Regions from separate parts of the Peribacillus sp. P4_C12 genome, predicted to be linked through region 2. Evidence: riboswitches for the same ligand, from Rfam matches in the RefSeq annotation. Region 2 holds a riboswitch; the other holds the start of a gene.
What was found. A riboswitch is a leader RNA that binds a small molecule or an ion and turns the genes downstream of it on or off. The one in region 2 is predicted to bind cyclic di-GMP.
Positions count from the first base shown of each region.

Region 1 (5,347 bases), on a different contig from region 2:
ACTCTTTACGGATCTCCTAAATTTAGATGAAAATAATATTGCTGCTGTTGGAGCGAGTAGAGGAACGGCCGGTCAAAATGCAACCTTAAATTATAACGGTCTGGATATTGAACGTTCCACCAACACATTCACTATTAACGGTGTTGAAATTACTCTTAAACAGGGGAATACGGGTCCGGTAACCTTTTCGTCTACCTCAGATGTAGACGCAGTTCTAGATACTGTTACCCAGTTTGTGAATAAGTACAACGAGATACTTGCTAACATCAAAACGAAGACAGATGAAACAAAGTACCGTGCATACCAACCGTTGACCACGGCACAAAGGAAAGACATGACTGAGGATGAAATTAAACTGTGGGAAACGAAGGCAAAGAGTGGGACACTTCGGGGAGATTCTATGTTAGCGGGTCTTCTTACGAAAATGCGGACCTCGCTATATACCTCTGTTGGTGGAAGCAACTCCGTCAACTCATTAAGTGAAATTGGAATAACTACTACAAGTAACTATCTTGAAGGTGGTAAGCTAACCATTAACGAAGAAAAACTGCGTGCTGCTATTTCAGAGGATCCAAACAAAATTTATGATTTGTTTATGAAATCAGGAGAAACAAGTGGTGAAATGGGATTGGCCAAAAGGTTGAGGGCTGATATCAAAGCGACGATGACTAATATCCAAGATAAAGCAGGTAAAGCGACTTCTGTTAATAATTCAACTTTCACGATTGGAAAACTCTTAAATAGCTACAATACGAAAATAGATAGTTGGCAAGACAAGCTGAAGGCTTTAGAAACCCGCTATTATAATCAATTCACAGCCATGGAGAAAGCGATTTCGAAAGCGAATAGTCAAAGCAGCAGCCTATCTCAGTATTTCAGCTAAGCAACTTTAGAAAGGAAGTTTGAATGATGGCAATCAATAATCCCTACCAATCTTATCAACAAAATTCGGTGAATACTGCCTCTCCAGGTGAACTTACGTTAATGCTTTATAATGGATGCCTTAAGTTTATTACATTGAGCAAAAAAGCAATTGCGGAAAAAAACTTTCAAGAAAAAAACACGAATTTAATTAAAGCGCAAAAAATCATTCAGGAGCTAATGGTCACATTAAAAATGGATTTGGCTATATCCAAGGAATTAATGTCCCTTTATGATTATTTGAATCGACGCTTGATTGAAGCCAACATTAAAAGTGATCTGGATATTTTAGAAGAGGTTGAAGGGTTTGTCATGGAGTTTCGTGATACATGGAAGGAAGCTATTCAGTTGAACCGCCAGAAGCAATTTGCCAATAGTGGTCAAGCATAATGGGAGCTATTCAACATTTTTATGAGGCAACGAACCAATTGCTTTCGACGTTGGAAAATGAGCAGGATCGGGACCGGAAAATTGAAAAGGTTGAGGCCTTACTTGAGGAGCGGGAGAAGTTGATGGCAGGGATTCAACCGCCTTTTTCTGATTCTGAACAGGATTTAGGGAAGAAGTTAATCGAACTCAACGAAAAAGTTTCACAACTCCTAGAAGAACAAAAAGTAGAAATCCAACGCGATATTAAACAGCTAAGTCTCAAAAAAGAATCTACTAATAAATATGTGAACCCTTATCAATCATTATCCACAGATGGCGTGTTCTACGATAAAAGAAATTAGATATTAATCAGCCGTTTTAATTGCAAACAGTTTTAATGTTAATTGTTTTTAAATTTTCTGTAAATATTAAGGGCTTAATTTTTTCTTTATAGCTTTGTATTTGTTATAATAAAGCTAGGGCAGACATCAACCCTTTCCTAACCTTCCGACAATTGTTTCAAAATTTCGACATATTTCATGATGTGTTTCTAAAGGAAACCGGAGGGGTATTGTAGAATCTAACTGTATAGTCTTAATTTAAGGAGGACTCACTTTATGAATTACAACGTACGCGGTGAAAACATTGAGGTAACTCCAGCAATTCGAGAATACGTCGAAAAGAAAATTGGCAAGTTAGAACGATATTTTAACAATACACCAGATGCAAATGTGTTAGTGAATTTGAAAGTTAACAATAATACATCCAAGGTCGAAGTGACGATTCCTATGCAGAATTTGGTTCTTCGCGCTGAAGAGGAAAATGCGGATATGTATGCTGCTATTGACTTGATTAATGACAAGCTTGAACGCCAAATTCGTAAACATAAAACGAAAGTCAATCGTAAATTCCGTAACAACTTATCAACAACTCCTGAGGCGTTCGCCTTTAATACGGAAATTGATGAAGTGGTGGATGAATTTGAAGATGATACTGATATTGAAGTAGTCCGCAATAAGCGCTTTGATTTGAAACCAATGGATAGTGAAGAAGCGATTCTGCAAATGAATATGCTTGGTCACAGTTTCTTCGTTTACACTAATGCGGATACAAATACAACGAACGTTGTGTACCGTCGTAAAGATGGGCGCTACGGATTAATTGAACCTAGTTAATATGAATCTATAAACAAAAGCACAACCCAGACTATGGGTTGTGCTTTTTACATTTTACTCTATCCATTGCAATGTTCATTTGGGCTAAGGAGTTCGATAAGCTCTGGAAAAATAACCATCGATTTCAACCATAGAAGTCAATGGTTGTTTATATTTCCTTCCTTTTTCCTTAAATATTTTTCGGCAATTCGATAAGTGTTTTGATAATGTGATAATAAGTAAAATTCATCTGTTGAAAACAAGGTATCAAATAGTATCGATTAATTGGTTGGCTCCTGGGGATTTCATTGTTCTCTAAAAAACACAATGAAGTATGGAATGTATTGTATTTTCTTTAAAAAGAACATTTTATGTTCTTTAATAAGATAAATAGACATTTATACCTATTTAAATAACCCCTCCTATTGTACTATACTCGGATTAAAGTTCTTTAAAAAGAACAATAATTATTTATATAAAACAATTTGATTATGGTGCAGAGGAGTTGGATTTTTGTATCAGAAAAATTGCTATACATGTCATAGAGCGTCTTTTAGCAGTGCAGAATATGGAGGTTGGCTTTGTCCGACCTGCGGTGAGGACCTGTCTGCGCAAAAAGCCTTTGATGCACTTATTATGGAAAGAATTAATATGCCTCATCGTTTGAATAAGAAGGGCAATGTTTATAATTTTATAAAAAAAGAACGTGAATCATTTGAACCATCTTGTTTTGTACATGAAATAGACAAAAAATATCATGGATTTCTTGATTTTGTAATATTTTGTCGATAAAAAGTTATACATTGTGGTAAATTAGCGACATAAAGTGGCAATATTTGGAGTGAATATTCGCTATAATAACATAATAATATAGTTTTTGTAATAATTACCCTGACAAAGGCAAGCTCAGCGAAAGATGAGGGCGCAAAGGCACAGGCCTAAGTTTGCTTAATGCTAAGATGGCTGGTCTGCCTGAAATACATACAAGTAGTATTTTAGGAGGATAAAAGAGGTGGTTAACGTGGAAGTGGATCAAGAATGGGTGAAGTTGATTTCAGAAGCTAGGAAATTGGGTTTAAAGAAAGAAGAAATTAGTGCTTTTTTTAAAAAAGAGAATCTAAATGTGTCACTAGAGGAGAACAATGAAAACTAAGAACCAAAAAGGAATGAAAAAAACATCCCTATAAACAGTTGATTTACAACATAGCTGTCTATAGGGATTATTTTATTTTCTAAAATTCTACCAATACTAGTTTGATAGATCAGTACTATTTATGTTTGTGTAGATAGTTTATAATTCATCTATTCTTCTTTATCTTTTCTCCATTTATTAAACTCAATGAACTCTCTGAATTGTTGTTTTGAAACGCCAGAATTCATAGCTTCCTCAACAATTTTCATCCAGTCAGTGTCCAAGGATTCCTTATTTGGCGCATCGTAAAGAAGGGCATCTACAGGAATGTTAAGTACAGCAGAGATTTTTTCGAGAAATTGAATAGAAGGATTCGTTTGTAAGTTACGCTCGAGCGAACTTAAGTATGACTTTGCTACTCCGGCTTTATCGGCTAGTTCAGTCATTGACATTTTCTTTTCTTCTCGCAGTTTTTTTACACGTTCACCAATCAACAATACCACCTCGAAACATGTTCTATTTATCTTCGATTTATAAGTTTTAAACCCACATAAAATCACAGGAATAGGAAGCCTGAAAAGCTAGATTGCTTCAACTGACTATCAGTATAGAGGGACCCAAAATATCTATTGATAGAAGGTTACTGTTTACTTCGCATTTTCGTTTGTCTTGCTAAAGACTCATGTGAAAAGTGGGGAGTGTGTAATGTACTTTTGCTACTTCCCTCTATTTTAACAGTTTTACCCCTCTTTTATCCAATGTTTTTCGTAAGAACTGAATTCAGGTCCATAGACATAGAGTGACATGAAGTTGTACCTCTAGAATAGAAGTGTTAAAATTAAGCTTGGATTAGTATTAACAGAAGGTGTGTTTCTTCTTACTTATATGAATGTGTTATTGAATGATCATTACCATAATAGAGGAGCGTTATTGAATGCTTAATATATTAAATAAAGTTTTTGATCCGAATAAGCGAGAAATTAAGCGTCTGGAAAAAGTCGCTGATCAGGTCGAAGCGCTGGCTGATGAGACAGCTGCGTTATCGGATGAGCAGTTGCGCGCCAAAACAGAGGAGTTTAAGGAGCGTTATCAAAACGGGGAAACCGTGGATGATTTGCTTGTTGAAGCTTTTGCGGTTGCGCGTGAAGGGGCAAAACGAGCTCTTGGTTTGTATCCTTACCGTGTTCAAATCATGGGTGGGGCATCACTTCATGATGGAAACATCTCTGAGATGAAAACGGGGGAAGGTAAAACATTAACATCAACCATGCCGGTTTATTTAAACGCGATTACTGGTAAAGGTGTGCATGTCGTGACTGTCAATGAATACTTGGCGCACCGTGATGCAACTGAGATGGGTGTATTGTATGATTTCCTGGGTTTGACTGTTGGGTTGAATTTGAACAGTCATTCTAAAGAAGAAAAACAAGCTGCCTACAATGCTGACATTACTTATAGCACGAATAATGAGTTAGGCTTTGATTACTTGCGTGACAATATGGTTTTGTATAAAGAACAAATGGTACAGCGTCCGTTGCATTTTGCTGTCATCGATGAAGTCGATTCGATTTTGATTGATGAAGCGAGAACGCCATTGATTATTTCTGGTTCAGCGCAAAAATCGGCGCAGCTTTACATCCAAGCAAATGCGTTTGTGAGGACGTTACAAAAAGAAACGGACTATACGTATGATGAAAAAACAAAAGGTGTTCAGCTGACCGAAGAGGGTATGAACCGTGCTGAAAGAGCATTTAATATCGATAACTTGTTC
Region 1 covers NZ_JBFUIB010000025.1:10,279-15,625, reverse strand. Annotated here, with positions in the region: gene AC1DUW_RS07295 (flagellar hook-associated protein 2) at 1-883, shown strand, start outside; gene fliS (flagellar export chaperone FliS) at 910-1,311, shown strand; gene fliT (flagellar protein FliT) at 1,311-1,652, shown strand; gene hpf (ribosome hibernation-promoting factor, HPF/YfiA family) at 1,908-2,465, shown strand; gene AC1DUW_RS07275 (hypothetical protein) at 2,958-3,236, shown strand; cyclic di-GMP riboswitch class I at 3,334-3,420, shown strand; gene AC1DUW_RS07270 (anti-repressor SinI family protein) at 3,457-3,597, shown strand; gene AC1DUW_RS07265 (helix-turn-helix domain-containing protein) at 3,747-4,070, opposite strand; gene secA (preprotein translocase subunit SecA) at 4,511-5,347, shown strand, end outside.
Region 1: another riboswitch for cyclic di-GMP. It lies ahead of AC1DUW_RS07270 (anti-repressor SinI family protein); the one in region 2 lies ahead of AC1DUW_RS13460 (anti-repressor SinI family protein).

Region 2 (5,347 bases):
GTATGGGTACGGTTTCATGGGAGATTTCGGAGCTGAAGTATAAAGGGGAAATAGTTCAATGACGCTTTCGCCGTCGATTTATTATAAGAAAGCATAGAATGCCTAGCAACCCACCAAATGTATCAAGCATAACATCCTGCCACAAGGGGGTACGTCCACCTGTGAATTTTTGATGCAGTTCGTCCCCACTAGCATAAAAAAGGACACACAAAAGAGCACCTGAAAACGTAATAACGCTGTTTTTTACAAAAGTGCGCCAAACACAAATCGTCAAAAAACCGAACACAAAAAAGATAATAAGATGGGCACCCTTTCGAATAAAAAACTCTAGAAAGCCGGCTACTCCAGCTGTATGAACACTCACCTCAAGCCCACCATACCACCGAATTTTTCATACCAATACGGAGTATTGAACTGCGCTAAAAAGGGAGAAATCCTTTGCTCCTCATACGTCTGCGAGGAAAAAAAGAAGATTAACATGGCCCATAAAACGAACAAAGCTGGGATTAACCACTTACAGAACTTACGGATCATATTCTATCATGTTCCTCAATGATACCGCTTAGTTTTTCCTTAAGATCTTCCACAAGATCATTTACTGTAACATCCTGCTGAAACTCGCCTTTTGTATACGTATCTAGTAATATATCAATAAAATTCATTAGAATATCCACTCCAATTTGAATAGAGCCACTATATAAGACAGTTGTACTAAACCTATTTTTCTAAAATAAGGAATATAGCTCTTTTAATTGATAATCACATATAAAAAGTGCATTAGCAAGCGGAATAAATCCAAAAAGGGTTAAATCAGAATTTTTAAAGAAATATTAAAAGATATGATCACAAAAAGTTCATAATTGACGGATTATTAATATCATCAGTTGAATATTTGTAGTTCATTAGCTGTAAAAAACAAAAGAAAATGAAATCAAAAAAGGACTGATTTCTCAGCCCTATTTGATAAACACCTTATGATCGACCAAGAAAAAAAGTCAATAATGAAATCAAGATTAAAATAATAGTAATATAAGACCCAATAAAAATTTTCTTGCTTCTTTCTTTCTTTTCATAAACTTCCTCGAACGTAATATATTTATTTTTTGTCATCAAATTATTCTCCTCGTATTTTGATGGCAGCTTGACATCGCCTACTGCGAAGTCCTATTAGCTTGATCTTTATACTTTAGTATCGTCAAATACACAAAAATATTAAGTGATTATTCACTATTTTTTGTTGGGCATTTATATCTATTCGTCACTTTATAGTCTACTATAAATCATACAAAATACATTATTCCAAAATATTCTAATATACCAATTACCCTATTAAACTGTCCAAGGTTTCATTCACCATTAAAAAGTTTTCTATCTCTATCTGTTGCTAAAGAACTGTTTTCAGGGCTGTAATTTGTTTAAACCATTTACTGTTCTTAAATAATACCGCTTCTTTGTACTCACTACCTTCTTCATATTAATCCAATAAGAAAACGCTTACAATAGTACTATATACTTATTATCCTAATTTTTTATTAAATATTTTACTACTTGTTGAAAAGTCTTAGAGCCGGAACATTCTAGTCAGGAAAAATATCTAATTATACCGAATATTCTATAGAAATATTGGTACTTACAATTTCCTAACAATACTATAGGGAACTAACAATATATTGTTCTAATCTATAAGAAACTCTTAGGTATCATCCCACGAAAATGAATAGTTTTGTTGATAAAAGATCGCATCATCCGCAAGCTTTTAAGTTATAACAAAAGGTAAAAGTAGAATCCAGTTCATAAAAAAAAGGCTGAATAACAGCCCTTCAAAGTATATGTATCTTATTGTTTTTCTAATTCCAATTCTTATGAGGCTGATTATTCAAGTTCTGTTCATTCTGAATAAAATCTCGCACTTCTTGAATGGAAACCCCTAAACTTTTTGCTTCCAAAATTAAATAAACCCATTCAGCATCCATTTTTTTCTGCATATCTTCTTTTTTCACCCTATTTGTGGTAACACAGCCGTCTTAGCATAGCCTTAGACCTGTAATTTTGCGTCCCTACTTTTCAATAGGTTTGCCCTTCTCAGGAGTATTGAACATTTTACATAATCTTCTTACGATGGTGATTAAAAACCTTGATGAAGACACTTCCATTATCTGATTTAAAAAGCTTAACTCAAATTAATTTAATGTGTGTCCAGATTTCTCTCATTTGAATTAAAGGCATAAATTCATTTCATCCTTTTTGCGGTAAACCAGCCTCCTAGCAAATGCCTTAGAACTGGGGTTTGCGTCCTTACTTTTCAATTACTATATTGAGATTAATTATACTTAATAAGTTAACAATTGTTAATAGATAACTATTAATTACTTTATAACATTATTCGATAAAGTTTTAATTAGTAAGTAATTCAAATATCTTCTTAATAATCTTAAGGTCTATATTCTTTAGTCTAATGACAGGCTATAACTAATTCTCTTCCTTTATATACTAAACATAAAAAAACTACTATATATAAACCTTTGACATAAACAGTTTTGTCCGTCCCCCACTTTACTTTAAAACTGACTTTGAATGAACAACTGTATATCCCTTATATAACCTCCCCTAAATACCAACTGGTCAGTTACACTTTTTTAAAGTTTTTTAAATTCAAATTCCAAGAAGATTGAAATTTACCAGCTTTCCGGAATTTCCTTGTAGATTCAAATTTAAACTTCCCCTAATAATTTGCTTATAGATTAGGATACCATGGTTCACCTTTTTACTTTTTTTGTCTATTTTTGTCTACCTTTGTCTGTTTTAGAGAACTAACTATACTTTATAACGAACAAATGCTATATTATAAAAAAAACGGTTCTTATGGAGGGGGAATATGTCTAGTAGATATGAGGAATTAGACTCACTAAGAGGATTAGCTGCACTTATAGTATTAATTGGGCATTATATGATGATATACCCATCATATGCAAGTTATCGGTATGATTCAAGCAGTCCCTTCATATTCTATTTATTCAAGGAAACTCCTCTAAGACTTTTTTTCAGTAGCGGCAATGAGTCTGTCATTCTATTCTTTGTATTAAGTGGTTTTGTTTTGTATTTATCTATTAATAATGCGAAATTCCATTATCCTACATACTTAATAAAACGAGTTTTTCGAATTTATTTACCATATCTAGTAGCAATAATTATAGCTATATTGGCTAAAATGCTTTTAAGCCATAATGATTTGCCGTTTATTAGTAACTGGTTTAGCAAATCCTGGACCGTATCAGACACACCAGCTCTATTATTACAACATCTTTTGTTTATCGGAAGTTACAATACTGACGCCTATAACAATGTTATATGGTCTCTTGTTCACGAAATGAGGATTTCGATCATTTTTCCATTTTTGATACTTTTATTTATTCGCAAAGAGCTTAAATACTCCTTATTTTGGCTTATTTTTTTAAGTTTTTCATCAACTATAGTTTTATATTTGTTTGGTTCTAATTTGAACATAACTAGCAGTCTTTTGAGTTTCCACTACATAACTATTTTTTTATTGGGAGCAATATTAGCGAAGTATCGCCATGACCTATTTAACTATACTTCCAAAATGAAAAAAACTGTAAAAATTATAGTACTGATGATCGCATTTATTTGTTTTATGTACGAAGGAATAATTGGTGAAGTAGATTTATTAAACAATTATATTTTCAGGGACTATGTTGTATCGTGTGGTGTTTGTATCTTTATGATTATGAGCTTATCTTCCTTAAAACTTTCATCATTATTACGGTCTAAAGCACTTACTTTTCTCGGTAAAATTTCTTATAGTCTGTATTTGTATCATCTCATCTCGTTATTCTCATTCATGTACCTATTTTATGATAAGTTGCCTACCGGCTTGATATTAATGTTTTCCTTCTTCTTTTCCTTTTTACTATCTTCATTGGCGTATGTATTCGTTGAAAAACCATGCATGAACCTTGGATCGTATATTACTAGAAGAAAAGAACCAGTAACAGAAATATCCGTGAACCCTAAACCTGTAAAAAGAAAAATAGGGTAAAAGCTTACCAGTGGTGAAATAGATGAATGAAAAAGTAAAAATTAAAGATTTTATACGTATCTTAAAAAAGCGAATAGTAATCATTATACTTTCTACACTTTGTATTACTGGTTTCGTTATTTTTTCGTCCATGTACATTATGAAACCAACTTATCAGTACTCAACTCAAGTTCTGGCAGGATCTTTAAGTATGGGAGAAAAGGAAACTTCCATAAATAAAGTGCAAGAAAACAGACAGTTGGCTCTTTCGTACATGGATATCATTAAAAGCCCACAAATTATGACAGGAGTTAAAGATTCGTTAAACCTAAAGACTTCAAGTTATGAGTTACTCAAGCAAGTTTCCATTACCAATAGAGATAATTCGCAGATTATTATTATTACTGTCAAAGATTCTAATCCTGAATCAGCTAAAGCCATTGCACAGGCTGTCGCAATGCAGTCCATAACTAAATTTAAAGAGTTTGCAAATGTAAAACAGATTAATATTCTTAATGATAACGAAATGGAACAAGCAGAACTTCTTTTTCCAAAACCAAAGTTTATTATAGCCATTTCCATCGTAATAGGTTTTTTTGCTGGAATAGGTTTAGCACTTCTTCGAGAGCACTTTGATGATGCGGCTTACAGCGATCGTGAGCTTGAGCGTCTTGGACTTCCATTGTTAGGAAGAGTGAACTTAAATACAAAAATGAAAAACAAAAAACGGAAAACACCTTATCAGACATTATCCTCTACGGAACGAGGTGAACATGGTGGCTATTAAATTCACAAGGAAACAATCCTTTTATCTAAATGATGTCAACAATAAAGAACAATTTTATTCGATATGTAACAATATCGAATCCAATCTCAAAAAAGAAGATTCACTATTAATGGTTACATCACTTACACATTCACAAAATATAGCTAATGCAACCGCGTTCTTAGCCCTTGCCTTTTCTGAACAGCGTAAACGAGTGCTGGTAGTGGATGCTAATCTTCGCCAACCTTCTCTACATCATGTGTTTAATATCGATAATTCATTTGGTTTGACCAACTTGCTCTTAGGTGAGCACCCCAAAAATAGGGATCATGCTATACATATAAAGGATAGTCTTTTCTGTTTACCCACAAGTGAAGTCCTGTATGAGCCAACGACATTATTAACTTTAGAGACCCTTCCCTCCTTAATTGAGGAGTGGAAAGAGCATTTTGATATTATTCTATTTCATACTTCAGATAGTATAAACAAACCTGATGCACAAATCATAGCGAAACATTGTGATGGCATTATTTTAGCGATACAAG
Region 2 covers NZ_JBFUIB010000088.1:2,525-7,871, forward strand. Annotated here, with positions in the region: gene AC1DUW_RS13445 (VanZ family protein) at 56-364, opposite strand; gene AC1DUW_RS13450 (YwzD family small protein) at 531-662, opposite strand; gene AC1DUW_RS13455 (hypothetical protein) at 973-1,110, opposite strand; gene AC1DUW_RS13460 (anti-repressor SinI family protein) at 1,848-2,000, opposite strand; cyclic di-GMP riboswitch class I at 2,007-2,088, opposite strand; gene AC1DUW_RS13465 (acyltransferase family protein) at 2,876-4,057, shown strand; gene AC1DUW_RS13470 (YveK family protein) at 4,080-4,823, shown strand; gene AC1DUW_RS13475 (CpsD/CapB family tyrosine-protein kinase) at 4,810-5,347, shown strand, end outside.